DNA from 3 places in the Lysobacter cavernae genome. Region 2 is predicted to be linked to each of the others. Evidence: riboswitches for the same ligand, from Rfam matches in the RefSeq annotation. Region 2 holds a riboswitch; each other region holds the start of a gene.
What was found. Region 2 has a riboswitch for cobalamin ahead of ACFOLC_RS07515 (ribonucleoside-diphosphate reductase subunit alpha). Riboswitches for the same ligand answer to the same signal wherever they lie in the genome.
Positions count from the first base shown of each region.

Region 1: another riboswitch for cobalamin. It lies ahead of btuB (TonB-dependent vitamin B12 receptor); the one in region 2 lies ahead of ACFOLC_RS07515 (ribonucleoside-diphosphate reductase subunit alpha).
Region 3: another riboswitch for cobalamin. It lies ahead of btuB (TonB-dependent vitamin B12 receptor); the one in region 2 lies ahead of ACFOLC_RS07515 (ribonucleoside-diphosphate reductase subunit alpha).

Region 1 covers NZ_JBHRXK010000004.1:359,948-369,749, forward strand. Annotated here, with positions in the region: gene ACFOLC_RS11325 (hypothetical protein) at 1-1,725, opposite strand, end outside; cobalamin riboswitch at 1,850-2,095, shown strand; gene btuB (TonB-dependent vitamin B12 receptor) at 2,209-4,059, shown strand; gene ACFOLC_RS11335 (hypothetical protein) at 4,098-4,679, shown strand; gene ACFOLC_RS11340 (hypothetical protein) at 4,718-5,320, shown strand; gene cobO (cob(I)yrinic acid a,c-diamide adenosyltransferase) at 5,317-5,943, shown strand; gene ACFOLC_RS11350 (cobyrinate a,c-diamide synthase) at 5,958-7,256, shown strand; gene cbiB (adenosylcobinamide-phosphate synthase CbiB) at 7,295-8,212, shown strand; gene cobD (threonine-phosphate decarboxylase CobD) at 8,205-9,188, shown strand; gene ACFOLC_RS11365 (cobyric acid synthase) at 9,185-9,802, shown strand, end outside.
Region 2 covers NZ_JBHRXK010000003.1:72,786-82,587, forward strand. Annotated here, with positions in the region: gene gap (type I glyceraldehyde-3-phosphate dehydrogenase) at 1-518, shown strand, start outside; gene ACFOLC_RS07505 (group III truncated hemoglobin) at 602-1,021, shown strand; gene ACFOLC_RS07510 (ribonucleotide-diphosphate reductase subunit beta) at 1,195-2,208, opposite strand; gene ACFOLC_RS07515 (ribonucleoside-diphosphate reductase subunit alpha) at 2,375-4,735, opposite strand; cobalamin riboswitch at 5,106-5,340, opposite strand; gene ACFOLC_RS07520 (phosphoglycerate kinase) at 5,506-6,681, shown strand; gene ACFOLC_RS07525 (HAD hydrolase-like protein) at 6,740-7,381, shown strand; gene ACFOLC_RS07530 (hypothetical protein) at 7,498-7,719, shown strand; gene pyk (pyruvate kinase) at 7,955-9,421, shown strand; gene ACFOLC_RS07540 (class I fructose-bisphosphate aldolase) at 9,559-9,802, shown strand, end outside.
Region 3 covers NZ_JBHRXK010000002.1:111,886-121,687, reverse strand. Annotated here, with positions in the region: gene ACFOLC_RS04995 (cytochrome P450) at 1-238, shown strand, start outside; gene ACFOLC_RS04990 (SDR family oxidoreductase) at 235-1,065, shown strand; gene ACFOLC_RS04985 (YidH family protein) at 1,176-1,571, shown strand; gene btuB (TonB-dependent vitamin B12 receptor) at 1,664-3,529, opposite strand; cobalamin riboswitch at 3,650-3,906, opposite strand; gene ACFOLC_RS04975 (TfoX/Sxy family protein) at 3,940-4,305, opposite strand; gene ACFOLC_RS04970 (GAF domain-containing protein) at 4,302-4,790, opposite strand; gene bioD (dethiobiotin synthase) at 4,836-5,534, shown strand; gene ACFOLC_RS04960 (efflux RND transporter permease subunit) at 5,591-8,755, opposite strand; gene ACFOLC_RS04955 (efflux RND transporter periplasmic adaptor subunit) at 8,848-9,802, opposite strand, start outside.

The sequences.
Region 1 (9,802 bases), on a different contig from region 2:
GGAGACGAAGGTCGTCATGTCGTTGCCGAGCCAGTCGGCGCGCAGGCCGGTCTTGGCATCGATCGCGCGGAAGTCGCGGTTGCGGAACGCGCCGCCGGCCGACTCCGGCACGCTTGAATGGCAGCGCGCGCAGTTGGCCGCGAACACCTCGTGGCCGCGCGTGACCGCACCGGTGCCGAAGTCCTTTTCGAGGTCGGTTACCAGGTCGTCGTGGCGGTAGCGCGCGCCCGGGTTGGCGGCCTTGCGCGCGGTCTCGCGCGCCGTGGCCAGGTCGGTGGCGTGTGTTTCGGACGAATGCAGGAAGGCGGCGATGTCGCCAAGCCGGTCCTCGATCGCGCGGAACGCCGGGCAGTCGCGGCGGCACTGGCCGATGTCGAATGGCGTCTGGCCGAAGTTGCGGCCCTGCGGATCGAGCTGGCGCAGGTCGGTGAGGTGGTTGAGCCAGCACTGCTCGGCGCAGGAGCCGATGTTGAAGTACACGCGCTGGATCGCCTCGTTGGCACCGATCGAATCTTCGCCGCCCTTGAGGATGTGGTGCACGGTTTCCTGCTGCGTGCCCTTGCGCCAGCACTTGCTGTCACGCCCCGGCTCGCACCAGCACGCGGCTTCGCCGTCCTTGCAACTGGCGACTTTGCGCCACTTGTCGACGACTTCGCCGGAGAAGGTCGGGCGCTGGTGCAGGTTGATGATCGCGTTGATCGTGCCCGGGTTGTTGATCTGGTCGTTGGGAATGGCCGAGGTGTCACTGGTGCCGGGCCGCGCATGCGCGAACATCTGGTACTCCAGCGAGTCGTGCGGCATGCCCGAGGCCAGCATCTCGGAGATGCGCAGGTACTGGTTGCCGATCGCGCCCTTGATGTTGGCCCAGGTCGGATTGGCCGGGTCCTTGGGCGGGTTGAGCGGGTCGAAGGCGATATGGCACGAGCCGCAGCTGGTGCCGATCAGGAACGGCGGCTCGATCGAGCCGTCGGCGAGGCGCCGCACGCGCGCATCGGCGGACTGGGGAGTGCTCGAGAGCGTGCGGCTGTAGCCCTCCCAACTGGCGAGCCGGCCATTGATCGCCAGCCAGCGCGCCTTGTCGAAGCGCGGGTTCGGGAATTTGCGGAACCCCAATGCGCCCGTCGAGGTGCCGAAGGCGAGGTCGCAGGCCGATTGGCGCGGGTCCTGGTCGCGGCGGTGCGGGTCGTCCGCTGCCATCGGCGCGTCGACGAAGTCGCAGGCCGGATCGCGGTAGCCCGGCTTGCCGACATGCGCGAGCAGTTGCGCATCGCCAGGACACCACTGGAACCCGTAGGTTTCGTCCAGGCTCCGGGCCGGGCAGCCGTTGCTGCCGGGCAGGCAGCAACCGGGGTCGTTGATCAGGCCCCAGGCGGCGAAGCGGTCGTCGCGGCGGTCGGCGCGCAGCACGCGGAACCAGTCGATCAGGATGCCGACGCGCTGCTGGAACACGTAGGTGTGGAAGCGCGAATTGCCGCCGGTGGCCTTGTACCAGATCTCGCGGCCGGCGCGTTCGGAGGCGGACAGGCCGGCTTCACCGGTGTAGAAGCCCGGCGCATCGCGTACTGGTGCGGTGCTGGCGACGGGCATTGCCGCGGTCGGCGCGGCGCTGGCGGTCGTGGCGGGAAGAGCTGTCGCCACCGTCGCGGTGTGTCGTGCGGAAACAACAGCTAGTACCCCCACGACAATCAGGACGCCCGCGGCGGCGATCCATGCGGTCCGTTTCATCGTTTCTCCTCCACACAGCCGAATGCATGCCGCACGCGGCCCGTTGGGCGTCACTGTGCAAACCAACGCCGTGGCAGAGGCCGAACGGCCATCGCCGCGGAAGAGCGCGCCGTGATGAAGCTGCTAAGATGCGCGAGCCTGAGGTGACCGCTGGCCTGGCCAGCGGTTGAAACGGGAATCCGGTGCGCTTTGGTCGTGCATGCACGGCCGGCAATTCCGGAGCTGCCCCCGCAACGGTAGGCGAGACAACGATCCGCATCACCGCCACTGTGCACACGCATGGGAAGGCGCGGACCGGAAGGCTGCAAGCCCTTTCACGGCTTGACCTTCACTCGCGAGCCCGGAGACCGGCCTTTGTGCGACCCGACACGCGGTGGGCGATGTCATGGGGCGCATGCCTGGCGCGTGTCGCATCCAGACCTCCTTCCGCCTGTCCTTAGCCATCGATTCCGCGCGGGCAGGCGCGGCCAAGGAGTGTTGTTCGTGAATTCGTACCGTTTGTCTTTCCGCCAATCCGCATTGGCGGCCGCGCTGTCGTTCGTCATCACCGCCCCGGCCTTGGCCGAAGGCGCCGCCACCGACCTCGACCAGGTTGTCGTCACCGCCACGCGCACCGCGCAGACCCAGGACCAGACCCTGGCCGCGATCACCGTGATCGATCGCAGCGAAATCGAACGCCTGCAGCCGAACTCGCTGCCCGACCTGCTGCGCGGCCGCGCCGGTATTTCGCTGGCCAACAACGGCGGTCCTGGCAAGGCGACCTCGCTGTTCCTGCGCGGCACCGAGTCCGACCACGTGCTGGTGCTGGTCGACGGCATCAAGATCGGCTCGGCCACCAGCGGCGGCGCGTCGCTGCAGGACATCCCGGTCGAGCAGATCGAACGCGTCGAGATCGTGCGCGGGCCGTTCTCCAGCCTGTACGGCTCCGAAGCGCTCGGCGGCGTGATCCAGATCTTCACCCGACAGCCGCAGGGTGCGTTCGCACCGACGCTCAGCGCCGGTATCGGCAGCTATGCCAGCCAGCGCCTGGCCGCCGGCGTCGCCGGTCGCGGCAATGGCAGCGTTGACGAGCGCGGGGGCTGGTACTCGGTCAATCTTGCCCACGAGAACATCGACGGCATCAACGCTTACCGCGGCACGCGCAATTTCGATCCGGACAAGGACGGCTACCGCAACAACTCGGCGACCGTGCAGGGCGGCTACCGCTTCAGCCCGCAATGGGACGCCGAAGCGCGCCTGTTCCGAGCCGAGGGCTACAACGAATACGACGGCAGCCTCAACAACGAGGCCGACACCGTGCAGCAGGTGCTCGGTGGCCGCGTGCGCTACACGCCGAGCGAACGCCTCAAGCTGACCGCCAGCCTGGGCAGCAGCGCCGACCTCAGCGAGAACTATCTCAACGGCGTGTACTCGTCCAACTTCGATACGCGCCGCGAGCTGGGTTCGCTGCAGGCCGACATCGGTGCCGGCACCGGTCTGCTCAGCTTCGGCTACGACTGGCAGCGCGACGAGGTCGACAGCAACACCCGCTATGCACGCGACCAGCGCATCAACCGCGGCCTGTTCGGCCAGTGGCAGCAGAGCTTCGGCGCGCAGTCGTTGCAGGCCAGCCTGCGTCGCGACGACGACAGCCAGTTCGGCGGCCAGACCACTGGCAGCGTGTTGTGGGGCTGGGACTTCACCGACGCACTGCGCCTGGGCGCCAGCTACGGCAGTGCGTTCAAGGCGCCGACCTTCAACGAGCTGTATTTCCCCGGTTACGGCAATCCCGAACTGCAGCCGGAGACCTCGAAGAGCTTCGAGCTGAGCCTGCGCGGCGAGCACGGCTGGTCGCTCAACGCGTTCGATACCAGGATCGACGACATGATTGCCTACGACGTGACCCTCGGCGATTTCGGCGGCCCCAACAACATCGACCGTGCCCGCATCCAGGGCTTCGAGGCGGCCGCCGATACCACGCTCGTCGGTTGGGACCTGCGCGCCAGCGCCACCTGGCTGGACCCGCGCAACGACGGCAACGACCGCAACCGCGACAACATCCTGCCGCGGCGCGCGCGCCAGAGCGGCCGTGTCGATGCCGACCGTCGTTTTGGCGATTTCAGCATCGGTGCCAGCGTGACCGGCGCCGGCGAGCGTTACGACAACCTGTCCAATACCACGCGCCTGGGCGGCTACGGCCTCACCGATCTGCGCGTGGGCTATGCGTTCAATACGGACTGGAACCTGCAGCTGGCCGCCAACAACGTGTTCGACAAGCAGTATGAAACCGCTGCGCTCTACAACCAGCCCGGCCGCAACTACCTGCTGACCCTGCGTTACCGACCCGCTCGCTGAGCGGGCGTCCATTCGCCACCACCACCACGAGGCCACCGATGAAGCCGTTGACCCGACCCGCCAACCTCGGTCTGTTCGTCGCGTTCGCGACGCTGATGATCGCCACGCGTTTCCACCATTTCGGTACCGTGATCCATCTGCCGGATGCGTCGATGGCGTTGTTCTTCCTCGGCGGGTTGTACCTGCGCAAGCACTGGCAGTTCGCGGCCTACCTGGGGTTGGCGGTGGTGATCGACTGGATCGCGATCGACTACGCCGGCGTCAGCGATTTCTGCGTGACCCCGGCGTACTCGTTCCTGCTGCCGGCCTATGCGGTGCTGTGGTACGGCGGCCGGCTGTATGCCGATCGCCTGCAAGTCGGTTGGGCCCCCATGCTGGGCGCGGCCGGTGTTGGCCTGGTCAGCGCGTCGCTGTCGTTCGCGATCTCCAACGGTGCGTTCTACTGGCTCGGCGGGCGTTACGCCGAGCCGCACTTTGCCGAGTACCTCGCGCGTGCCTGGCAGTGGGGCCCGTTGTTCGTGCGCACGACGATGGCCTACATCGTCGTGGCGCTGGCGGTGCATGCGCTGGTGGCGTGGGCGCTGCGCGGGCGCATCGGCCAGTGGCCGGCCGGCGTTTGATCCACTTCCGGGAGCAGGTCATGTCGCGTATCAAGTCCATGCCAGCGACCTCGTCGTTGCCGTTGCAATCGGCGCGCAGCCAGATACTGGTCGGCCTGGCGCTGGCCGCATTGATGATCTGCACGCGTGGCCAGCATTTCGCCAGCGTCAACGCGTTGCCGAGCGCCTCGTGGGCGGTGTTCTTCCTCGCCGGCGCGCTGCTGCGGCCGATGTGGGCGCTGCCTGCGTTGTTCGTGCTGTCGTCGCTGATCGACTTCGGCAGCCTGGCGGCGGGCACGATCAGCGACTGGTGCCTGTCACCGGCATACTGGGCGCTGGCGTTCGCCTACGCCGCACTGTGGCTGGGCGGCCACGTCTACGCGCGCCGCGTCCACGTCGACCGCTGGGCCACGGTGCCACGGCTGGCGGTTGCGCTGGTGATGACCGCAACCGTGGCGTACCTGTTGTCCAAGGGCGGCTTCTACTTCTTCTCGGGACGTTACCCGGACGCGGACCTTGCTGGCTTCGTCGCGCGCATCCCGCAGTACTACCCGCGCGCGTTGGGTACGCTGGCCGGTTATGTCGGTGCCGCGTTCGCGTTGTATGCGCTGCTGCGTGCACTGAACGCGCGCAGCAGCGCGCAGACAGGCGCACGCGCATGAGCCGCGGCTCCGAGTGCCTCGGCCTGAGCGAGGATGAGCATTACCGCGAGCGCGCCCAGCGCAAGAAGGAACTGGTCGATCGCCGCATCGCCCGCGCCACCATCGATCGCGGCGTGGTGGTGGTCAACACCGGCAACGGCAAGGGCAAGAGTTCCTCGGGCTTCGGCATGCTCGCCCGTTCGCTCGGCCACGGCTTCCGCTGCGGCGTGGTGCAGTTCATCAAGGGTAGTTTCTCGACCGGCGAAGAGGCGTTCTTCCGCCGCTTCGAAGACGAACTCGACTACCACGTGATGGGCGAGGGCTTCACCTGGGAAACCCAGGACCGCGCGCGCGACATCGCCGCGGCCCAGGCCGCCTGGGACGTGGCCGCGCGGATGCTGGCCGACCCCGGTTACGACTTCGTGTTGCTCGACGAGCTCAACATCGCCCTGACCAAGGAATACGTGGTACTCGACCAGGTGTTGGTCGCGCTGGCGGCACGGCCCGAGCGCCAGCACGTGGTGATCACCGGTCGTGGCGCGCCCGACACGTTGATCGAAGCGGCGGATACGGTCACCGACATGCGCGTGGTCAAACACGCGTTCAAGGCCGGCATCAAGGCCCAGAACGGTATCGAGTTGTAGGGATTGGCAAGCAGATGAATACGTCGCGCCACTGTCCTGCGTTGCTGGTTTCGGCGCCTGCCTCGGGGCAGGGCAAGACCAGCGTCACCGCCGCGCTGGCGCGCTGGCACACGCGTCAGGGCCGGTGCGTGCGCGTGTTCAAGACCGGCCCGGACTTCCTCGACCCGATGGTGCTGGAGCGCGCCAGCGGCGCGCCGGTCTATCAGTTGGACCTGTGGATGACCGGCGAGGCCGACGTGCGCGCGCGCCTGTATGAAGCCGCGGGCGAGGCCGACCTGATCCTGGTCGAAGGCGTGATGGGGCTGTTCGATGGCGCGCCGTCGAGCGCCGACCTAGCGCAGGCGCTGGGCCTGCCGGTGTTGGCGGTGATCGACGGTTCGGCGATGGCACAGACCTTCGGCGCGCTCGCGACCGGACTAGCGCGCTATCGCGACGGCCTGGCCGTGCACGGCATCGCCGCCAACCGCATCGGCAGCGCGCACCACGCCAAGCTGCTGCGTGAGAGCCTGCCGGCCGATCTGCACTGGCTCGGCGCCTTGCCGCGCGATCCCGCGCTGGCCTTGCCCGAGCGTCACCTCGGCTTGGTCTCGGCGAGTGAGTTGGGCGACATCGATACACGCCTGGACGCGCTGGCCGATGCCTGGGCGCAGCACGCGGCCACCGCGTTGCCGCCGCCCGTAGCGTTTTCCGCCCCGGCCGAGGCGGCGTCGATCGCACGCAATCTCGACGGCGTGCGCATCGCGGTCGCGCGCGACGCCGCGTTCTGTTTCCTGTATCCGGCCAACCTTGACCTGCTGCGCGCGGCCGGCGCGCAGCTGCGCTTCTTCTCACCACTGGCCGGGGAGGCGCTGCCCGAATGCGATGCGGTGTGGTTGCCCGGCGGTTATCCGGAACTGCACCTGCAGGCGCTGTCGCAGCGCACCGACCTGCGCGCCGCGTTGCACGCCCACCGCGACGCCGGCAAGCCGCTGCTGGCCGAATGCGGCGGCCTGCTCTATGCGCTGGACGCGCTGGCCGATCGCGACGGCCACGAAGCGCCGATGGCTGGTCTGCTGGCCGGGCGCGCGGCGTTGCAACCGCGGCTGGCGGCGCTCGGCCTGCAGGGCATCGAATTGCCCGAAGGCGTCCTGCGTGGCCACACCTTCCATTACGCCCGCGCCGAAATCCCGGCGGCGCCGCTGGCGAAGGCCAGCAACCCCAACGGCGGCCCCAGCGCCGAGGCGGTCTACCGTGATCGGCGCATGACCGCGAGCTTCGTGCATTTCTATTTCCCGTCGAACCCGGACGCGGCGACGCGCCTGTTCCTGCCGTGAGTGAAGCGGTCGTCAGCGCAGCGCTCGCCGGCGGCGCACTGGTCGCGCTGGCGGCGGTGGCGCTCGACACCACGTTGGGCGAGCCGCGACGCGCGCACCCGCTGGTCGCGTTCGGTCGCATGGCGCGCGCGATCGAAGCGCGCGGGTACGCCGATCGGCGGATCGCCGGCGTGCTGGCGTGGTCGTGCGCGGTGCTGCCGGTGGTGGCGATCACGTGGTGGGCAATGTACGAGGCGCGGTCTGCCTCGCCCTGGCTCGCGGCTGCGCTGGGGGCAGGCGTGCTGTACCTGGCGATCGGCCACCGCAGCCTCGGTGAGCACGCCCGGCCGGTCGCGCAGGCCTTGCAGGCGGGCGATCTCGGCGCGGCGCGTGAAGCGGTCGGGCGCATGGTCAGCCGTGACACCGCGGTACTGGACGAGTCGCAAGTCGCCGCGGCGGCGACCGAGTCGGTGCTCGAGAACGGTTGCGATGCGGTGTTCGGTGCGTTGTTCTGGTTCGCCGTGCTCGGCGCGCCGGGTGTGGTGCTGTACCGGCTGGCGAACACGCTCGATGCGATGTGGGGTTACCGCACTCCGCGCTACGAAAACTTCGGCTGGGCTGCGGCGCGTATCGACGATGCACTCAACTACATCCCGGCGCGATTGACCGCGCTGACCTATGCCTTGCTCGGGGACACGACACGCGCATGGTGCTGCTGGCGCATGCAGGCACCGGCCTGGGACAGCCCGAACGCAGGCCCGGTGATGGCCGCGGGCGCGGGGGCATTGCGCGTGCAGCTGGGCGGCGCGGCGCCGTATCACGGTGTCTGGGAATTGCGTCCACTGCTGGGCGCAGGCGCGGCGCCGGGCGCCGATTCGATCACGCGAGCCTTGAAACTGGTGCGCGACGGCGTGCTGCTGTGGCTGGGCGTGTGGTGCGCGTTGGTGCTGGTCGCTCACCGGTGGCTGCATGCTTGAGCACGGCGGCCGCCTGCTGCGTGCGGCGCAACGCTACGGCATCGCGCCACGGGATTGGCTCGACCTGTCGACTGGCGTCAGCCCGTTCGCCTGGCCGGTACCGGCGATTCCGGCTTCGACCTGGCATCGCCTGCCCGAGGATGACGACGGCCTGATCGAGGCCGCGCGCGATTACTACCGTGCGCCACGGTTGCTGCCGGTCGCCGGTTCGCAGGCGGCGATCCAGGCCTTGCCCACGCTGCGCGCCCCTTCGCGTGTCGGCGTGCTGGCCCCCGGTTATGCCGAGCATGCGCAGGCCTGGCGCCGCGCCGGGCATGCGGTCGAGTTGCTGGCGGCGGCAGAACTGATCGCGCAAGCCGAGCGCTTCGACGTGATCGTTCTGATCCATCCGAACAACCCGGGCGGCGACATTTTCGAGCGCGACGCGCTGCTGCGCCTGCATGCGACGCTGGCCGCTCGCGGCGGCTGGCTGGTCGTCGACGAGGCCTTCATCGATGCCACCCCGCAGCACAGCCTGTGCGCCGACAGCGAACGCGAAGGCCTGGTCGTGCTGCGCTCGGTCGGCAAGTTCTTCGGCCTGGCCGGTGCGCGCGCGGGTTTCGCCTGTGCCGGCGAGGCTTTGCTCACGGCGCTGTGCGAGCAGCTGGGGCCGTGGACGCTGACCGGCCCGTCGCGCTTCGTGCTGAAGCAGGCCTTGGCCGATCGCGATTGGCAGTTGCAGGCATCCGGGCGTCTGCACGCGGCCAGCGCGCGCCTGCGAGACGTGCTGACCGGGCACGGACTGAGGCCGACCGCCAGCACGGCGTTCTTCCACTGGTGCCGTCGCGACGATGCCGTCGCGCTGCACGAAGCGTTGGCCACGCGCGCTATCTTTACCCGGTTGTTCGAGGAGCCGCCCAGCCTGCGCTTCGGGTTGCCGGCCGACGAAACGGAATTGGCGCGGCTCGACGCGGCCCTGGCCGAGGTGTTGCGATGAGCGCGCGCGTGCTGATGGTGCAGGGCTGCACCTCCGATGCCGGCAAGAGTGCGCTGGTCACCGCGTTGTGCCGCTGGCTGCAACGTCGCGGTGTCGCGGTGGCGCCGTTCAAACCGCAGAACATGGCACTGAACTCGGCCGTCACCGTCGATGGCGGCGAGATCGGCCGCGCCCAAGCGGTGCAGGCACAGGCCGCCGGCTTGCCGCCGCACACCGACTTCAACCCGGTGCTGCTCAAGCCCAACAGCGACATCGGCGCGCAGGTGATCGTGCACGGCCACGCGATCGGCAACATGGACGCGGTGTGTTATCACGACTACAAACGCATCGCCTTTGACGCGGTGCTGGCCTCGCACGCGAGGCTGACGGCGCAGTACGACGCGGTGGTCGTCGAAGGCGCCGGCAGCCCGGCCGAGATCAACCTGCGCGACCGCGACATCGCCAACATGGGCTACGCCGAAGCGGTCGATTGCCCGGTCGTGCTGATCGCCGACATCGACCGCGGTGGCGTGTTCGCGCACCTGGTCGGCACCCTGGCGCTGTTGTCCGAAAGCGAGCGTGCGCGCGTGGCCGGCTTCGTCATCAACCGCTTTCGCGGCGACATCGCCGTGCTG
Region 2 (9,802 bases):
TGCTCAACGACAAGTGGGGCATCAAGCGCGGCCTGATGACCACCGTGCACGCCGCCACCGCGACCCAGAAGACCGTCGATGGCCCGAGCAACAAGGACTGGCGCGGCGGCCGCGGCATCCTCGAGAACATCATTCCGTCCAGCACCGGCGCGGCCAAGGCCGTCGGCGTGGTGATCCCGGAGCTCAACAAGAAGCTCACCGGCATGTCGTTCCGCGTGCCGACCTCGGACGTGTCGGTGGTCGACCTGACCGTCGAACTGGTCAAGGACGCCACCTACGCCGAGATCTGCGCCGAGATGAAGGCGCAGTCGGAAGGCGCGCTGAAGGGCATCCTCGGCTACACCGAGGACAAGGTGGTCGCCACCGATTTCCGCGGCGATACCCGCACCTCGATCTTCGACGCCGACGCCGGCATCGCGCTGGACGGCACCTTCGTCAAGCTGGTCAGCTGGTACGACAACGAGTGGGGCTACTCCAACAAGTGCCTGGAGATGGTCAAGGTTGTTGCCGGCAAGTAAGCGGCACGTCGCCATCGTTCAAGACAAGGCCGGCGTTCGCCGGCCTTGTTTTTTTGTCTCGCCGGCCACAGCTATCACCCGTCATGAGCGAAACCCCGCCCCTCACCGAGCAGGACCTGGCAACGCTGGTCGACCGCTTCTACGCGCAGGTCCGCATGCACCCGCAGCTCGGTCCGGTGTTCAATGCCGCCATCGACGACTGGCCAGAGCACCAACGCATGCTGACCGCGTTCTGGTCATCGGTGGCGCTGGGAACGAAAAGCTACCGCGGCAATCCGATGTCGGCGCATCGCCCGCACCCGATCCGCGCCGAGCATTTCGACCATTGGCTGGCGCTATGGCGCAGCACCGCGAAGGAAGTGCTGGCACCGGAGCACGCGGAACTCGTCGGCGGCTACGCCGAGAAGATCGGCTACAGCCTGCGCTACGGCCTGGGCCTGCTGCCGCGCGAAGGTTCGCGTGCCCTGGATTTACCGGTCGTTGCCGCTCCGCCGGAGCGCTAGCACTTTCCGTCCTCATGCGGCGTGTCCTGCCGGCACGTGCAGTGAGGGGGCCTGCTTTCCGCAACGCGACGACGCAATAACAGCAGATCCCTCGCTGCGCTCGGGATGGCATTGAATTCAGGGTATGTGTGCTGCTGCGGGCCGGACGCCAGTGCGCGAAAGCCGGGGATTGATCAGAATGCCGCGTCGAAGGCCACCTCGCCCTGCACGCCGACCTGGTAGGCCGAGACGCGACGCTCGAAGAAGTTGGTCACTTCCTGCACGTCCTGCAGGTCCATGAACGCGAACGGGTTGCTCGCACCGAAGTGGCGGGGCATGCCCAGCTGGCTCAGGCGCTGGTCGGCGCAATACTGCAGGTACTGGCGCATGTCCTTGGGCGACAGCCCGGCGACGCCGCCGGACAGCACGTCCTGGGCGAACTGCATCTCGCACTCGACCGCTTCCTCCAGCATCAGCACGACCTGGCGTTGCAACTCGTCGTCAAACAGTTCCGGCTGCTCGCTGCGCGCGGTCTTGATGACCTCGAAGGCGAAGGCCATGTGGCAGCTCTCGTCGCGGAACACCCAGTTGGTGCCCGCGGCCAGCCCGTGCAGCAGCCCGCGCGAGCGCAGGTAGTAGACGTAGGCGAAGGCGGCGAAGAAGAACAGGCCCTCGATGCAGCAGGCGAAGCAGATCAGGTTGAGCAGGAACTGCCGGCGCTGCGCGGCGGTCTCGATGCGCTGCAGGTTCTGGATCGAGTCGATCCACTTGAAGCAGAACTCGGCCTTGGCGCGGATCGAGGGAATGTTCTGCACCGCGTCGAAGGCCTTGGCGCGCGCGACCGGGTCGGGCAGGTAGGTGTCCAGCAATGTGAGGTAGAACTGCACGTGCAGCGCTTCCTCGTACAGCTGCCGCGACAGGTACATGCGCGCTTCGGGCGCGTTGATGTGCTGGTAGAGGTTCAGCACCAGGTTGTTGGCGACGATGGAGTCACCGGTGGCGAAAAACGCGACCAGGCGTTCGATCAGGTGGCGCTCGGCCGGGCCGAGCTTGTGCTTGAGGTCGTTGACGTCGAGCGAGAAGTCAACCTCCTCGACCGTCCAGGTGTTGCGGATCGCGTCGCGGTACATCTCGTAGAACTGCGGGTAGCGCATCGGCCGCAGGGTCAGGTCGAAGCCGGGGTCGAGCAGGCGGGTGTCGGTGGCCATGGGAATCCTTTGCGTGGAAACCCTCTGCCCTTGTGGGAGAGGGTGGCGCGAAGCGCCGGGAGAGGGGGACGCTGTTGTTCTTCCTGGGGGGAGGGCGCGTCCCCTCTCCCTGGCGCCGTTGGCGCCTGTCCCTCTCCCACAAGGGGAGAGGGAGGTGGGACTACTACTACTGGCAGGCCTCGCAGCTTTCCGGGTTCTCCAGCGAGCACGCCATCGCTTCGACTGCGCTGTACTCCGGCTTGGCTGCTTCCACAACGCCGCTGACCGTGGCCTTGGCGATCTTCGTCGCCGGGCGCGAGCGCAGGTAGTAAGTGGTCTTGAGCCCCTTCTTCCACGCGTACATGTACATCGACGACAACTGGCCGATGTTCGGGCTTTCGATGAACAGGTTCAGCGACTGGCTCTGGTCGATGAACGCACCGCGCTCGGCGGCCATGTCGATCAGCGAGCGCATCGGCAGTTCCCACGCGGTGCGATAGACCTGACGCAGCGATTCGGGGATCTGCTCGATGCCCTGGATCGATCCTTCGGCCATCTTGATGCGGTCACGCAGTTCCGGTGTCCACAGGCCCAACGCCTTCAGCTCTTCGGCCAGGTAGCGGTTGACGACGAGGAAGTCGCCCGACAGCGTCTCGCGCTTGAACAGGTTCGACACCTGCGGCTCGATGCACTCGTAGCAGCCGGCGATCGAGGCAATCGTCGCGGTCGGCGCGATCGCGATCAGCAGCGAGTTGCGCAGGCCGTGCTTGGCGATGCGTGCACGCAGGCCGTCCCAACGCTCCGGGTTGCTCGGCATCACGCCCCAGGCCTCGAACTGCAGCTCGCCCTGCGCCGCGCGCGTGTCGGCGAAGCCGGGGTGCTTGCCGCGCTCCAGTGCCAGTTCATTGGAGGCCGACAGCGCGTGGAAATAGATGGCTTCGGCAATCTGCTTCGACAGCGCCCGCGCCGGTTCCGAGTCGAACGGCATCCGCAGCTTGAAGAACACGTCCTGCAGGCCCATCACGCCGAGGCCGACCGGGCGCCACTTCAGATTGGCGCGGCGCGCGGTCTCGATCGGGTAGAAATTCAGATCGATCACGCGATCGAGCTGGCGCATGGCCAGGCGCACGGTCTGCGCCAGCTTGTCGAAGTCGAAGCGACCATCCTCGCCGTGCACCGGGCCCTCGGCGAAAAGTTCGACGTGGTGCGACAGGTTGATCGAGCCGAGGTTGCACACTGCGGTCTCGTCCTGCGAGGTGACTTCCAGGATCTCGGTACACAGGTTCGACAGGTGCACGACATTGCCGGAGAGCAACGTCTGGTTGCAGGCGCGGTTGGACTTGTCCTTGAAGTTCATCCAGCCGTTGCCGGTCTGCGCCAGCGTGCGCATCATCCGCGCGTACAGCTCGCGCGCCTTGACCTGCTTGGTCGCCAGGCCGGCGAGTTCGGCGGCGTGGTAGGCATCGTCGAAGGCCTCGCCCCACAAGTCGGTCAGTTGCGGCACCCTGGCTGGGTCGAACAGCGACCAGTTACCATCGGCCTCGACCCGGCGCATGAATTCGTCGGGGATCCAGTTGGCGAGGTTGAGGTTGTGCGTGCGCCGTGCCTCGTCACCGGTGTTGTCGCGCAGTTCGAGGAACTCCTCGACGTCGGTGTGCCACGGCTCCAGGTACACACAGGCCGCGCCCTTGCGCTTGCCACCCTGGTTGACCGCGGCGACCGAGGCGTCGAGCGTCTTCAGCCACGGCACGATGCCGTTGGACAGGCCGTTGGTGGAACGGATCAGCGAACCGCGCGAACGGATGCGCGAGTACGACAGGCCGATGCCGCCGCTGAACTTGGAGAGCTTGGCCACGTCCATGTAGCGCTTGTAGATGCTTTCCAGCGAGTCTTCCGGCGAGTCGAGCAGGAAGCAGCTCGACAGCTGTTCGTGGGTGGTGCCGGAGTTGAACAGCGTCGGTGAGGACGGGATGTAGTCCAACTGCGCCATGCGCCGGTACAGCGCGAGTGCATCGCCGATGTCCCCGCTCAGCGCGCAGGCGATGCGCAGGAAGAACTGCTGCGGCGTCTCGATCACCGTGCGCGCGGTCGGGTGGCGCAGCAGGTAACGGTCGTACAGCGTGCGCAGGCCGAAGTAGTCGAAGCGCGCGTTGAGCGAGTGGTCGATGGCGTCGTTGAGCTTGCGCGCGTTGGCCTGCACGAAAGTCAGCAGGCACTCGTTGATCAGGCCCAGCTCATGGCCGCGCTGCACCGACTGCGAGAACGCATGGATCTCGATGCCGGCGACTTCCTTCTCGATCACGCCGGCCAGCAGGCGTGCGGCCAGGCGGCCGTACTCGGGTTCCTCGGCGGTCAGCAGCGCGGCGGTGCGGATCGACAGTTCGTCGAGCTCGCGCGTGGTCGCGCCGTCGTACAGGCCGGAAATCGTGCGCGTGGCCACGCGCATCGGGTCGACCGCGAACAGGCCTTCGCCGTTGCGCGTCACCGCGCGCACGATCTTGTTGAGGTCGACCGGTTCGCGGCGGCCGCTGCGCTTGGTCACCGTCATGGTGAGGTTGGCGGCGGGCGGGGTCAGGGCGAAGCCCGGTTCGGCATCGGTGGGTGCACGGTTCGGCGCGGCGGCGGTCGCGGTCGCCGCGTGAGGCGCTTCGGTCAGGGTGGTCATGGCAAGGCTCCAGTGCGTGGCGCACGGCTCGTCGTCCTTTCCCTCGAGGGACGACGCACGAAGACGCGGACGCACCATCGGACGCACCGCGAATGCGGCGCCGACGGCACGGCCACGCCCCCGCGGGCGCGGAGTCAGGAGGATGGAGTGCGGGTGTCGCTCAGCCCGAGACGGGCGAACGCGATGCCGGGCATCGCGGAGCGACACCGACCGTCTTCCCTCCGAAGACTCCCTGGCCGGTCACCGCGCGGTGTGCATCGCGCGGCTGTCGGCAGGTCTTCGGACTTATGGACACGGGATCGGGCTTTGACCCTACAAACCTTCCCACCTACTGGCCGTCGCTTCCCAGGGGCGATGCCCCCAGTGCCATGACGGCGGTCGTTTCCACTTACCGCTGCGGGGCAGTGCCGGCCTTGGACGCTGATGTCCGCACCGGGCTTCCCTTTTCAGCCGACCGCAAAGTCGGCACCGACGGCCACAACATAGTGGGGTCATCATGATCCGTCAACGCAAAATCTTGTGAAGACGCGGCAGGCCTTGCTGCACCGGCGATTTGCCGCGCGGCGTCGCGGACGGGACAATACGCGCCCTTGCGCCGGCCTCTGCGGCCGCGCCAACGCCGTCTCGTCCGGCCTCGAACCACGGAAGCGCCCATGTCCATCCTCCGCATGACCGACCTCGACCTGCGCGGCAAGCGCGTGCTGATCCGCGAAGACCTCAATGTGCCGATCAACGAGAACGGCCGCATCACCTCCGAGCAGCGCATCACCGCGGCGTTGCCGACGATGAAGCTGGCGCTGGCGAAGGGCGCGGCGGTGATGGTGACCTCGCACCTGGGCCGGCCGAAGGAAGGCGTGTGGAGCCAGGCCGATTCGCTGGCGCCGGTGGCCCAGCGCCTGTCCGAGCTGCTCGGCATCGACGTGCCGCTGGTCAAGGATTGGGTCGACGGCGTCGATGTGGCGCCCGGTCAGCTGGTCCTGCTCGAGAACTGCCGCATGAACGTCGGCGAAGGCAAGGACGACGAGGCTTTGTCGAAGAAGTACGCCGCGTTGTGCGACGTGTTCGTGATGGACGCGTTCGGCACCGCGCACCGCGCCCAGGCCTCGACCCACGGTGCGATCAAGCACGCCACGGTCGCCGCCGGCGGCCCGCTGCTGATGGCCGAACTCGACGCGCTGGCCAAGGCGCTCGACAACCCGGCGCGACCGCTGCTGGCGATCGTCGCCGGCTCCAAGGTCAGCACCAAACTGGAACTGCTGGCGTCGCTGGTCGGCAAGGTCGACCAGCTGATCGTCGGAGGCGGCATCGCCAACACCTTCATTGCTGCGATGGGGCATGGCGTCGGCAAATCGCTGGTCGAAACCGACCTGATCGGCACCGCCAAGAAGATCATGGCCGACGCCAAGGCGCGCGGCGCCGACATTCCGCTGCCGGTCGACGTCGTCGTCGCCCCGGCCTTCGCAAGCGACGCGCTGGCGACGATCAAGCCGGTCGACCAGGTTGGTGCCGACGACATGATCCTCGACATCGGGCCGGAGACCGCCACGCGCTACGCGCTGATGATCAAGGATGCCGGCACCGTGGTCTGGAACGGCCCGGTCGGCGTGTTCGAGTTCGAGGCCTTCGGTCGTGGCACCGAGACGGTGGCGCATGCGATCGCCGAGTCGCGCGCGTTCTCGATCGCCGGTGGCGGCGACACGCTGGCCGCCGTGGACAAGTACGGCATTGCCGACGACGTGTCCTACATCTCCACCGGCGGCGGCGCGTTCCTCGAATTCCTCGAAGGCAAGGAGCTGCCGGCGGTCGCCGCGCTCAAGCAACGCGCCTGAAGCCGCTCCTACGCCCGAAGGAAAGTCCCCTTGGGGGACAGAAGCGAAGGAGACGTTCTTGAAGCCCACCCTGTTCTTCGATCTCGACGGCACCCTGATCGACTCCGCCGTCGGCATCACCCGTTGCGTCGCACATGCGCTGACGCAGATGGCGCACCCGGTGCCGCCGCAGGACGAACTGCGGCGCTGGATCGGCCCGTCGCTTCGAACCAGCTTCGCACCGCTGCTGCACGATCCGGCTCGGGTCGAGCAGGCGGTGCTGCATTACCGCGACCGTTTCGAGAGCCACGGCTGGGCCGAGCACCAGTTGTATGCGGGCATTGGCGAGGCGATCGAGGCACTGCACGCCGCCGGCCATCGCCTGGCCGTGGTGACCGCCAAGAATGAGCCACATGCGCGCAAGATCGCCGCGCACCTGCCGTTCGGCCATCGCTTCGAGGACGTGATTGGCGCGACCGAGGACGGTCGCATCAGCGACAAGGACCAGCTGATCGGCGAGGCCCTGCGTCGTCTCGACCTGGCGCCGGACGCGTGCTGGATGATCGGCGACCGCCGCATGGACATCGAGGGCGCACGCCACCACGGCCTGCGCAACATCGGCGTGCTGTGGGGCTTTGGCGGCGAAGCCGAGTTGCGCGCGGCCGGTGCCGATCATCTGGCGGACTCGCCGGCGCAATTGCCGGGCCTGATCGCGGCCTGACGACGGCCGGTGGCTGATGCCGCCGGGGCTGTGAGCGTCATCATGGATTGCCGACAAGGCTGGGCGTAGCGTCCGCGGGCGGCCATGAGGCCGCGTCAGATCCGGGAGGCTGCATCATGCGTCGCACAAAGATCGTGCTCATCGCGATTGCCCTGACCCTGCTGTCGGGCATCGCCCTGGCCCAAAGCGGTGGCGGTTGTCTGGCCGGCTATTACGAGTACCGCAGCGACGACGGCCAGGTGATCGGCGCGTCGTCGGTCGGCTGCGCTGAAAACTGGAGTTGGGGCCTGCGCTCCGACAACTACGTGTTCCATGCCGGTTGTTCGGTTGCCAGTTGACCCCCAAGAGGAAACGGCGGCGGCACGGGCGGACTCGCGGCCTGCGCCGCCGCTGCCGGTCACGCGCAGCGGCGCTCATCATGCCGGCCGTCAATGGCGCCGCGTGACCCTTCGGTAGCGCATGGTTGCGGGATCGGAACGCACGACATGAAATCGTGCAGAACCCATCGCGCGCAATGGTCGAGGAGCACGGTGGCTGTGCTAGCGTGCAGCGGTCTACAGAAACCTGTCTGCCATGCCCGCCAACCCACGTCGCACCAAGATCCTCGCCACCCTCGGCCCGGCCACCGATCCGCCGGGTGTTCTCGACGCCCTGCTCATTGCCGGCGTCGATGTGGTCCGCCTCAATTTCTCGCACGGTGACCCGTCGTCGCAGGTCGCCCGTGCCACGGCCGTGCGCGAAGCCGCAGCGCGCGTGGGGGTCGAGGTCGGCATCCTCGCTGACCTGCCGGGCCCGAAGATCCGCATCGAGCGTTTCGCCGAAGGCCGTGTGCTGCTCAAGGCCGGTGACCGCTTCGACCTGGTCGCCAGCGTCGATGCGCCGCCAGGCAACCTGCGCGAGGTCGGCGTCAGCTACCTCGGCCTGCCCAATGACGTGCGTCCCGGTGACGTGCTGCTGCTCGACGACGGCCTGCTGCAGTTGCGCGTCGGCGCGGTCGAGGGCGAACGCATCATCACCACCGTGCTCAACGACGGCGCGTTGTCGGACCGCAAGGGGCTCAACAAACAAGGCGGCGGCCTGTCGCTGGGCGCGCTGACCGAGCGCGACAAGGAACTGATCGGCGTCGCCGCCGAACTCGGTGCCGACTTCATCGCCGTGAGTTTCTGCCGCAACGCCGCCGACATGGACGAGGCCCGCCGCGTCGCCCGCGCCGCCGGCAGTGACGCCGCGCTGGTGTCGAAGATCGAGCGTGCCGAAGCGATCGAGAACCTGGCCGAGATAGTGGAAGCCAGTGACGTGGTGATGGTCGCGCGCGGCGACCTCGGCGTGGAGATCGGCGACGCCGAGCTGCCGGGCCTGCAGAAGAAGATCATCCGCGAGTCGCTGGCACGCAACCGCGTGGTGATCACCGCCACGCAGATGCTGCAGTCGATGGTCGACAGCCCGATCCCGACCCGCGCCGAAGTGCTCGACGTCGCCAACGCGGTGATCGACGGTACCGATGCGGTGATGCTGTCGCAGGAATCCGCCGCCGGCCGCTACCCGGTCAAGGCGGTCGAGGCGATGGCGCGCATCTGCCTGGGGGCCGAACGCCAGTTCGAGATGGACACCGACTTCGAGGCGGCACCGCGCAACCTCGAGCGTGCCGACCAGGCCATTGCGATGGCGGCGATGTTCCTGTCCGAGCACATCGGCGTGCGCGCGATCGTGGCGATGACCGAATCCGGCGGCACCGCGCGCTTCCTGTCGCGGCACCGCTCGCCGGTGCCGATCTTCGGCCTGTCGCGCCACGACGGCGCGCGCCGGCGCATGGCGATGATGCGCGACGTCATCCCGCACGCATTCGACAGCCGTGGCCTGAGCGCCCGCGACGCGGCGCGTGACGCGATCAAGCAACTGTTCGGCCAGGACCAGCTCAGTGCCGGGGACCGGGTGATCTTCACCAGTGGCGACACCATGCAGCAGCACGGCGCGACCAACACGCTGCGCTTGCTGCAGGTAGGCCCGGAAGGCTGCGCCGAGGGTTTGGGCGAGCTGTAAGCGGACAGCCGGGCAACTGGTATTGGATTCCGGGGTGCCTGCTACGCAAGTGATTGATTTGTGGTTGCCAACAGCAGGCAAGGGTGGGAGTCAGCGGCTATAATCGCGGGCTTCCCACCGCTTCCCGCAGGACGTCCATGAGCATCGAACAGCTTGCCGAAACCGCCCAGGCCATGGTCGCCGCGGGCAAGGGCATCATCGCCATCGATGAGTCCAACAACACCATTGCCAAGCGCTTTGCCGGTGTCGGCATCGAGAACAGCGAAGAGAACCGCCGCGCCTACCGCGAGTTGCTGCTGAGCACGCCGAAGCTGAGCGAGCACATCTCCGGCGCGATCCTCTACGACGAAACCATCCGCCAGGCCACCAAGACCGGCGTGC
Region 3 (9,802 bases), on a different contig from region 2:
CACCGCCTTCAGCTTTGGGCCGCGCATCTGCGGCGGCAAGCATTTCGCGCTGGTGGAGCTGATGGCCTTCCTGACGGTGTTCCTGTTGCACGCACGATTCGAATTGACCACGCAGGATGAGCCGCGTTACCACTGGAAAGCGCAGATGCTCCGCGAAGGTGGGCAACCCGTGCGGGTGATTCCGATTAGCCGGCCGGTGGATGCGCTTGCGACGCGCTCCGGGAGCGTCGTGGCATGAGCCAGCGCTGGCTGGTCACCGGTGCCGGCCGCGGACTGGGGCGGGCCATCACGCAGCAGTTGCTGGCGCGTGGCGATCACGTGGCGGCCACGGTGCGCCAGCTCGATGCGCTGGACGATCTGGCGCGGCAGCATCCGGACCGGCTCATCGTGCGACAGCTGGACATGGCCGACCATGCCGCCATCCGTGCAACGGTCGATGAGGCCGTCGCTGCCCTGGGCGGGCTGGATGTCGTCGCAAGCAACGCCGGCTATGCGCTGGTCGGCGCCGCCGAAGAAGCGAGCGATGAACAGATCGCCGCGCACCTGTCGGTCAATCTGCTGGGTCCCATCCACCTGATCCGCGCCGCACTGCCGCACCTGCGCAGGCAGGGGCATGGCCGGATCGTGCAGGTGTCGAGCGAGAACGGACAGATGAGCCTGCCCGCACTGAGCTGCTACCAGGCGGCGAAGTGGGGCATCGAGGGATATTGCGAGAGCGTGGCGCAAGAAGTTGCACCGCTCGGCATCCAGATGATCATCGTCGAGCCGGGGCGTATTGCGACCGCTTTCGATCGAAGCTCCGTGCCCGCGCAGACGCAGATCGACGATTACCAGCGCACCAGCGTCGGCAACCTGCTGCGCCTGCATGCGATGGGGCGCCTGCCACGGCTCGGCGATCCGCAGCGGATGGCGCAGGCGATCATCGCCTGTGCCGATTCGACCTCGCCGCCATTGCGGCTGCTGCTGGGCAGCGACGCATGGCGCAATGTCGAACGCGCGTTGCATGCCCGGATGGCGGTGCTGGATGGCCAGCGCGAGAGTGCGGCTGCTACGGATATTGCATGAATGTTGTTCAAGCAATTTGCGCTTGAGCAATCGTCCCTTGCGACCTAGGATCGCTTGCAATGGGGGCGTTTCAGGCAGGGCGCCTTGCGTCGAAAAGGAAGGATTGAGACATGAGCAATGACAAGATGAATCCGGCCGCTCTGCCGGACTCGACCGCGCTGGCGCTGGACCGCACGCGCATGGCCTACGAGCGCACGATGATGGCGTGGGTGCGCACGGCGGTGTCGCTGATCTCGTTTGGTTTCACCATCTACAAGTTCTTCCAGTACCTGCAGCAGGACCAGAAGGTCGTGCATACCGGCCTGTTCGGGCCGCGTCATTTCGCGATGGTGATGATCGGCAGCGGCATCATCGCGCTGGTCGTTGCGACCTGGGACCACCGCCGCAACATGGGCCGGTTGCGCGCCCATTACGGCCCGATGCCGTGGTCGCCGGCGACGGTGTTGGCGACGCTGATCGGTTTGCTCGGCGTGATGGGCCTGCTGGCCGTGGTGTTTCGCCAGTGAGCCGCGGCGACTCGGTGTCAGGGCGCGAACGGGCACCTGACGGCAACATACCCGCCGCCGTGATCCACGACGGCGGGCAGGTGCCGTATCGCTTACTGCGCTGGCGCGTAGCGCAGCGTCAGGAACCACTCGCGCCCGGGTTGGTTGTAGAACGAGGCGGTCTCGTAGTCGCGGTCGAAGACGTTGGCTACGCGTGCCTGCAAGCTCAATGACGGCGTGAAGGCGTACTCGGCGCGCAGGTCGAGCGTGCCGTAGCCGCCCATGCGGCGGGTGTTGGCGACGTCATCAAAGCGTGCGCCTTCGCCGGTGGCGGTCACGCCGACGCGGAATGTACCGAAGGCGCGATCCAGGTCCACGCGCGCGCTGTTGCGGGCACGGCGCGCCAGTTCATTGCCGGCATAGACGCCCGAGCGGTTCTCGGCATCGAGGTAGCTGATGGCGCCACGCGCGGTCCAGCCCAGCACTTGCGTGTCGATGCCCAGTTCGGCGCCGCGCATGCGCGCATGGTCGATGTTGTTGGGCACGCCCATCGAGGCGTCGTAGGCGATCATGTCGTCGACATCGGTGTCGAAGGCATCCAGGTGCGCGGTGAACGTGGTGGCCTGGTAGGCCAGGCCCAGTTCCCAGGTCTTCGAGTCTTCCGGGCGCAGGTGGGGGTTGCTGCTGGCGAAGCCGCCGAACGGCGGGAAGTACAACTCGTTGAAGGTCGGCGCGCGGAAGGCCGTGCCGTAGCCGGCGGTGACGCGCCAGTTCTGCGCGAAGCCGAGGCCCCACGCGGCACTGCCGGTGGTGTGGCCGCCGAACTGGTCGTTGTCGTCGCGGCGCACGCTGGCTTCCAGCGACTGCTCGCCAAGCGTTCCTGCTTCAAAACGGCCCTGGTACTGGACGAAGGCGGCCTGGTTGCCGCGCTGCGTGCGGTCGTACTGCGTGGTGCTTTCGACCTGGTCGTGCAGCCAGTCCAGACCCAGGCTCAGCAGCTGATCGCGGCCGATGCCGAAGTCGCCCTGCAAGGTGGCGCTGTCGCGGTCGGTGCTGAAGGTGTCGATGTACAACTCGTCGGCGAAGTTGTCCGAGGCGTCGACGTTTCGGCCGGCGGTCAGGTGCAGGTCGATGCGGTCGGACGGGCGCCAGCGCAGGGTGCCGCCGATCACCTGCTGCACGGTCTCGGAGCGGTTGTAGAAGCTGCCGTCGAACTCGTTGTCCCCTTCGTTGCGCAGGGTGTGGCCCTGCAGGCTCCACTGCTCGTTGAAATCAAGACCGCCACGCAGCGACAGCGCGTTGGCGGTGTAGCCGTCGCGGTCGGGCTCCTCGGTGAAGCAGCCGGCAAACAGCGTGCTGGAGCCGTTGCAGGCGTTGATGCCCTGGGTGTGGCGGTACTGGTAGTCGGCACCGAACCAGCCACGGCCGCCGCTGCCGCCGAAGCCGACGCCGTATTCGGTGAGGCCGTTGCTGCCGCCGCCGACGCGCACGCGCGGCACGAACGCGCCCCGGTCGCGGCGGGTGAACACCTGGATCACGCCGCCGATGGCGTCGGCGCCGTACAGGCTCGAGCGCGGGCCACGGACGATCTCGACGCGATCGATCATCTCCACCGGCAGGTCCTGGAACGATGCCAGGCCGGAAGTGGCCGAGCCGATGCGGATGCCGTCGACCAGCACCAGCACGTGGTCGGACTCGCTGCCGCGCAGGAACAGCGTGGTCAGCTTGCCCTGGCCGCCCTGGTTGGACGCGGTGATGCCGGCGCGGCCGCGCAGCAGGTCGGGCAGCGAACGCGCCTGGCTGCGCTGGATCTGCTCGCGGTCGATCACCTCGACCGGGGTCAGCGCGTCATTGGCGCTGATCGCGGTGCGGTTGGCGGTGACGAAGACCTGGTCGAGGTCGGTGGCGTCCTGCGCCCGGGCGACGGCGGGCAGGGCCAGCGCGCAGGCGGCGGTGAGGGACAGGATTCGCAGGGACATCTGGGGTTCTCCGGCGCACGGCAGGGCCGCGCGGGCGAGGGGGAATCGCGTGGAGAACTCGGGGCTGCGTTGCAGGCGCACGGGACGCCGACGTCGCCGCCGCGACGCCCTCCGCATCGCAATCAGTCGTGCACCGAGGCCGGTCTCCGGACTCGCGAGTGGAGGCAACCTCCGATCGCAGCGCCTTCCCGTGCGGCCCTGGTTTCAGGGCCGGCCGCTCCCGGAGGAGCTGCCAGACAGTGGCGTGTGCCGCGATTCGACTCGCTTACCGTTGCGGGGGCAGTGCCGGGCTGGCCACGCTGGGCGTGGCGTCACCGGCTTCCCGTTTCAACCCGTCGGCAGGACGCCGCCGGGTCACCTCGAAGCGCGCGCAGTCTACGCGATCCGCTGGCGGCGGCCAAAAGCGCGTGTCAGTCGCCGCGCTCGGGCTCGTCGAACAGCGGCGGCATCGCCACGGTGTCCTCGGTCAGCACGGTGGTCCGCACCGGTCCGGCGGCGGGGCGGTTGCGCGGCGCCGGCAGCAGGGCGGTGGCGGCGTCGGCGGCGAGGATCAGCTCGCTGCGGCGCTCGTCCGGGATCTCCTGCCAGTGGCAGTCGAGCAGCGCGCCTTCGATCGCGTAGAGCAGGTTCAAGGTCGGCTTGAAGCCGGCGCGCTTGACCCGCATGAAGGCCTCGACCGTGCCGACCGCGGCCAGGTCCTCGTGCGTGCGCAGGCCGACCTGGCGCAGCCAGGCGGCGGATTTGGGGCCGATGTTGCGCAGCTTGTCAGTGCTCATGCCAGCGACTCCACGAAGGCGAGTGCGATCGCCTCGAGGCCGTGTTGATCGTCGGCGTCGAAGCGGTCGAGTTGCGGACTGTCGAGATCGAACACGCCGATCAATGCGCCGTCGGCCGCGACCAGCGGCACGACGAGTTCGGAATTGGAAGCCGAGTCGCAGGCGATATGCCCCGGGAAGGCGTGCACGTCGGCGATGCGCTGGGTCTGCCGGGTCGAGGCCGCGGCGCCGCACACGCCCTTGTCGAGCGCGATGCGCACGCACGCGGGCAGGCCCTGGAACGGACCGACCACCAGCTCGCGGCCGTCGAAGAAATAGAAACCGACCCAGTTCAGTGCCGGCAACGCGTGATAGACCAGCGCCGCCAGGTTGGCGGCGTTGGCGACGCGGTCGCGTTCGCCGTGCAGCAACGCGCGCGCTTGCGCGAGCAACTGCGTGTACTGGTCCGGCTTGCTGCCGGCGAGGGCGGTGGCGGAGAAGCTCATCGGGTCGAGTCTAGCAGCGCTGCGGGCGGCTGTTACGATGCGCCGATGCCTGCGAACGCCCCCCTTGTAGCCGGTGTCTACGTCACCGGAACCGATACCGGCGTCGGCAAGTCGATCGCCAGCGTGGCCCTGGTCCACGCCCTGCGCGATCACGGGGGGCGTGCGGTCGGGATGAAGCCGGTGGCGAGCGGCTGCGGGCGTGTCGACGGTGCTTGGCGCAACGAGGACGCACTCGCGCTGCAGGCCGCCAGCGATCCGCTGCCGGACTACGACGACGTCAACCCGTACGCGCTGCCGGAGGCGACCGCGCCGGAGATCGCCGCGCACCGCGCCGGCGTGGTGCTGGCACTGGACCGCATCGAAGCCGGTTACCGGCGGCTGGCGGCGCAGGCCGACACGGTTGTGGTCGAGGGCGTCGGCGGCTGGGCCGCACCGCTGTCGGCGCAACTGGACCAGCTCGATGTGGTGCGCGCGCTGGACTTGCCGGTGGTGCTGGTGGTCGGGCTGCGACTGGGCTGCATCAGCCATGCGCGCCTGACCGCGCGCGCGATCGCGGCCGACGGCGTGCGCCTGCTCGGCTGGATCGGCAACGAGGTCGACCCGGGCCTGGCCGAGCGCGACGAGTACTTCGCGTTGCTGCAGCCGCGCCTGCCGGTGCCGTGCCTGGGGCGCCTGCCGTATCTGCCGGGACCGACGCCAGCCGCGCCGGCTGGATTGCTCGACCTGACGCCGCTGCGGCGCTGACCGCAGAAACACAAAGGGCGCCTTGGGCGCCCTTTGTGCCACGGCATCGACTGGCCTCAGCCATGCTGCGGTGCCGGCGTCGCCGGTGGCAGTGCCGCGCCGGTCTGCGCCCGGTGCGCACTGTGGTCGCGCGCCATGTACAGGTAGAACGCCGGCAGCACGAACAGCGTGAACGTCGTGCCGATCAACATGCCGCTGGCAATCACCACACCCATCGAGAAGCGCGAGGCCGCACCCGGGCCGGTGGCGATCAGCAGCGGCACCATCGCGAACACCAGCGCGGCGGTGGTCATCAGCACCGGGCGCAGACGGATCGCGGCGGCTTCCTCGATCGCCTCGCGCTTGCTCAGGCCACGGTCGAGTTGCAGCTTGTTGGCGAATTCCACGATCAGGATGCCGTGCTTGGAGATCACGCCGACCAGGGTCACCAGGCCGACCTGGGTGTAGATGTTGATGCTCATCCCGGGGAAGGCCTCGATCCCGGCGAAGCCCAGGATGTTGCTCAGCAGGGCCAGCACGTTGAGCACCAGCAGCGCGCCGCAGATCGCCATCGGCACGGTGACCAGCATGATCAGCGCGTCGCGGAAACTCTCGAACTGCGCCGACAGCACCAGGAAGATGATGATCAGCGCGAACGCCATCGTCACCAGCATCGCCGCGCCTTCCTGCTTGAACTGGCGCGACTCGCCGGCGTAGTCGACGCTGTAGCCCTGCGGCAGCACTTCCTTGGCCGCGTTCTCCAGGATCGTCAGCGCCTCGCCCTTGCTCACGCCCGGGCGCGGCGCGAAGCTGATGCCGACCGCGTTGAGCTGCTGGAAGCGCTTGAGCGTCTGCGGCTGCGCACTTTCCTTGAGCGTGACGATGGTCGACAGCGGGATCAGCTCGCCGTCGCGGGTGCGGGTGTAGTAGTTGCCCAACTGCTCGGCGTTGAGGCGGTCGCTGCGCTGCACCTGCGGGATCACCCGGTAGGAGCGGTTCTGCATGGCGAAGCGGTTGGCATAGCCGCCCGACAGCATCGCGGTCATGTCGGCGGCCAGCGTGCGCATGTCGATGCCGAGCGTGGCCGCCTTGTCGCGGTCGATCTGCACCTCGATGCGCGGCTTGTCGATCTTCAGGTCCTTGTCGAGGAAGATGAAGCGCTTGCTCGCGTAGGCCTTGGCGAGGATCGCGTCGGCCAGTTCCTGCAACTGCTCCAGCGAGCCGATGCCGCCGATGACGAACTCGCCGCCGCCGTCGCCGCCGGCGCTGGGCAGCGGCGGCGGGATCAGCGCGAACACGTTGAGCCCGGTGACCTCGGCGATCTTCGGTTGCAGCTCCTGTTCCAGCACCTGCTTGGTCGATCGCTCGCGTTCGCTCCACGGCTTGAGCACGAAGCCGGCCATGGCGCTGTTGCTGGCGCCGCCGCCACCGCCGAAGCCGCCGTTGAACAGGAAGTAGTTGTCCACTTCCGGCACGCCCTTGGCGATCTGGGTGATCTCCTCGGTGTAGCGCTCGACGTAGTCGAGCGTGGACGCCGGGTCGGCGCTGCCGATCGAGAAGATGAAGCCCTGGTCCTCGGCCGGTGCCGGCTCCTTCGGCGATCCCATGTACAGGAACACGCAGGAGACGAACACGATCGCTCCGAACAGCGCGATCACGCCCTTGGTCGCCAGCGCGCCGTGCAGGCGGTTCTGGTAGCCCTGGCGCAGCCGGTCGAAGCGCGCGTCCAGCCACGATTCCAGCCGGCCCTTGCCGCCCTGGGTGTGCGGCTTGAGCAGCTTGGCGCACATCATCGGTGACAGGGTCAGCGCGATCACGCCCGACAGCAGCACCGAACCGGCCAGGGTGAAGGCGAACTCGGTGAACAGCACGCCGGTGAGGCCGCCCTGGAAGCCGATCGGCAGGTACACCGCCACCAGCGTGGTGGTCATCGCCACCACCGGCCAGGCCAGCTCGCGCGCGCCTTTGATCGCCGCGTCATAGGGCGACATGCCCTCCTCGATGTGGCGGTGCACGTTCTCCAGCACGATGATCGCGTCGTCTACCACTATCCCGATCGCCAGCACCATCGCCAGCAGCGTCAGCAGGTTGATGGTGAAACCCATCAGCAGCATCAGGAACAACGTGCCGACCAGCGACAGCGGCACCGTCACCGCCGGGATGATCACGCTGCGCAGCGAGCCCAGGAACAGGTAGATCACCACGATCACGATGATCACCGCCTCGATGATGGTCTGGATGACCTCGTCGATGGCGTCCTGGATCGCCTCGGTGCTGTCGTAGGGGATGGTGCCCTTCATGCCCTGCGGCAACTGCGGGATGATCTCGCTGTCCCAGACCTTGCGCACGTCGCGGATCACGTCCAGCGAATTTGCGTCAGGCGAGACGAAGATGCCCATGAAGGTGGCCGCGTCGCCGTTGATGCGCACCGAGGTTCCGTACTGTTCCGAGCCCAGCACCACGTCGGCGACGTCGCCCAGGCGCACGATCGCGCCGTCCTGCTCGCGAACCACCAGCTGGCGGAACTCCTCGGCGTTGCGCAGGTCGGTGCGCGCGGTGAGGTCGATCGCCACCATCTGGCCCTTGGTCGAGCCCAGCGCGGACAGCACGTTGTTGTTGCGCAAGGCGGCGTCGACGTCGCTGGCGGTGACCTTGAGCGCGGTCATCCGGTCCGGCTTGAGCCATACGCGCATGGCGAAGGTACCGGCGCCGAGGATCTCGGCACGCTGCACGCCCGGGATCGTCGCCAGCTTGGGTTCGACGACGCGGGTGAGGTAGTCGGTGATCTGGTTGTTGTCGAGTACCTCGCTGGCGAACGACACGTACATCGCCGCGATCTGCTGGCCCTGCTGCAGCTCGATCACCGGGTCTTCCGACTCCGGCGGCAGCTGCCCGCGCAGCTTGTTGACCTTGGCCGAGATCTGGGTGAGCGCCTCGTTGGCGTTGTGGTCGAGGCGGATGTAGGCCTGGATCGTGCTGATGCCGGCCGAACTGCTCGAGGTGAGGTAGTCGATGCCCTCGGCGCTGGCGACCTCGCGCTCCAGCGGGGTGGTGATGAAGCCCTGGATCAGGTCGGCGTCGGCACCGTAGTAGGCGGTGCTGACGTTGATTACCGCGTTCTGCAGCTCCGGGTACTCGCGCACGTTGAGCGAGCTGTAGGCGCGCAGGCCGAACAACAGGATGAACAGGCTGACGACGACCGCCAGCACCGGTTTGTTGACGAAGATGTCGGTGAATTTCATCCGCTTATTTCTCCCCTTCTTCGCGCCGAAGAAGGTTGGGGGGAAGAGGTGGCGTCATGCCGTCCGGCGAGGACGAATGCGGGGCCGCCATGTCAGCGGTTCTCCGGGGTCGGGCGTGCCTGCGCCGTCGGCTCCACCTTGTTGTTGATGGTGATCTGCGCGTCGTTGCGCAGCTTGAGCAGGCCGCTGGTCACCACGCGTTCGCCCGGCTTGAGGCCGTCGGTCACCGCCACCAGGTCGCCGCGGGTCGTGCCGGTCTTGATGAAGCGCTGCTGCACCGACAGCGTGGGGCCGGCGGGCTTGCCATCGGCGCCCTGGGCGCCCGGCGCGGCGGCTTTCTCGCTGATCACGTACACCGCGTTGCCGTATGGATTGAAGCTGACCGCGGTCTGCGGGATCACGACCACGCGCCGCGCCTGGCCCGATTCGAAATCCACCCGTGCGAACGTGCCCGGGCGCAGGTCACGCTTGGGATTGCGCAGCGTGGCCTGCACGGCGAAGTTGCGCGTGCTGGCATCGACGTTGGGGTCGATCGCGGTGATCCGGCCTTCGAAGGCCTGGCCCGGCAGGGCATCGACCGTGGCGCGGATCGCGGTGCCCTCGTGGGTCTGCGACATGCGCTGCTCGGGCAGGGTGAAGTTGAGATAGATCGGGTCCAGCGACTGCAGGCTCACGATCGGATCGCCCGGATTGAGGTACTGGCCGAGGTTGACCTTGCGGATGCCGAGCACGCCATCGAACGGTGCGCGCACCGTCTTCTGCGCGATCAAGGCGCGTTGCGCCTCCACCTGCGCCTGTGCGGTCGCCGCGGCGGTGGCGCGCTGCTGCGCCTCGTCCACCGACACCAGTTTGTCGGTCGCCAGCTTGCGCCAACGGTCGGCCTGCACGGCGGCCAGCTTCGCCGAGGCTTCCAGCGATTTCAGCGTGGCCAACTCGTTGGCCGAATTGAGCTGCACCAGCAACGTACCGGCCTTGACCGGCTGGCCGGCGTCGAAGGCGATCGCCTTGACCACGCCGCCGGACTCGGTGGTGACCTCGGTGCCGTTG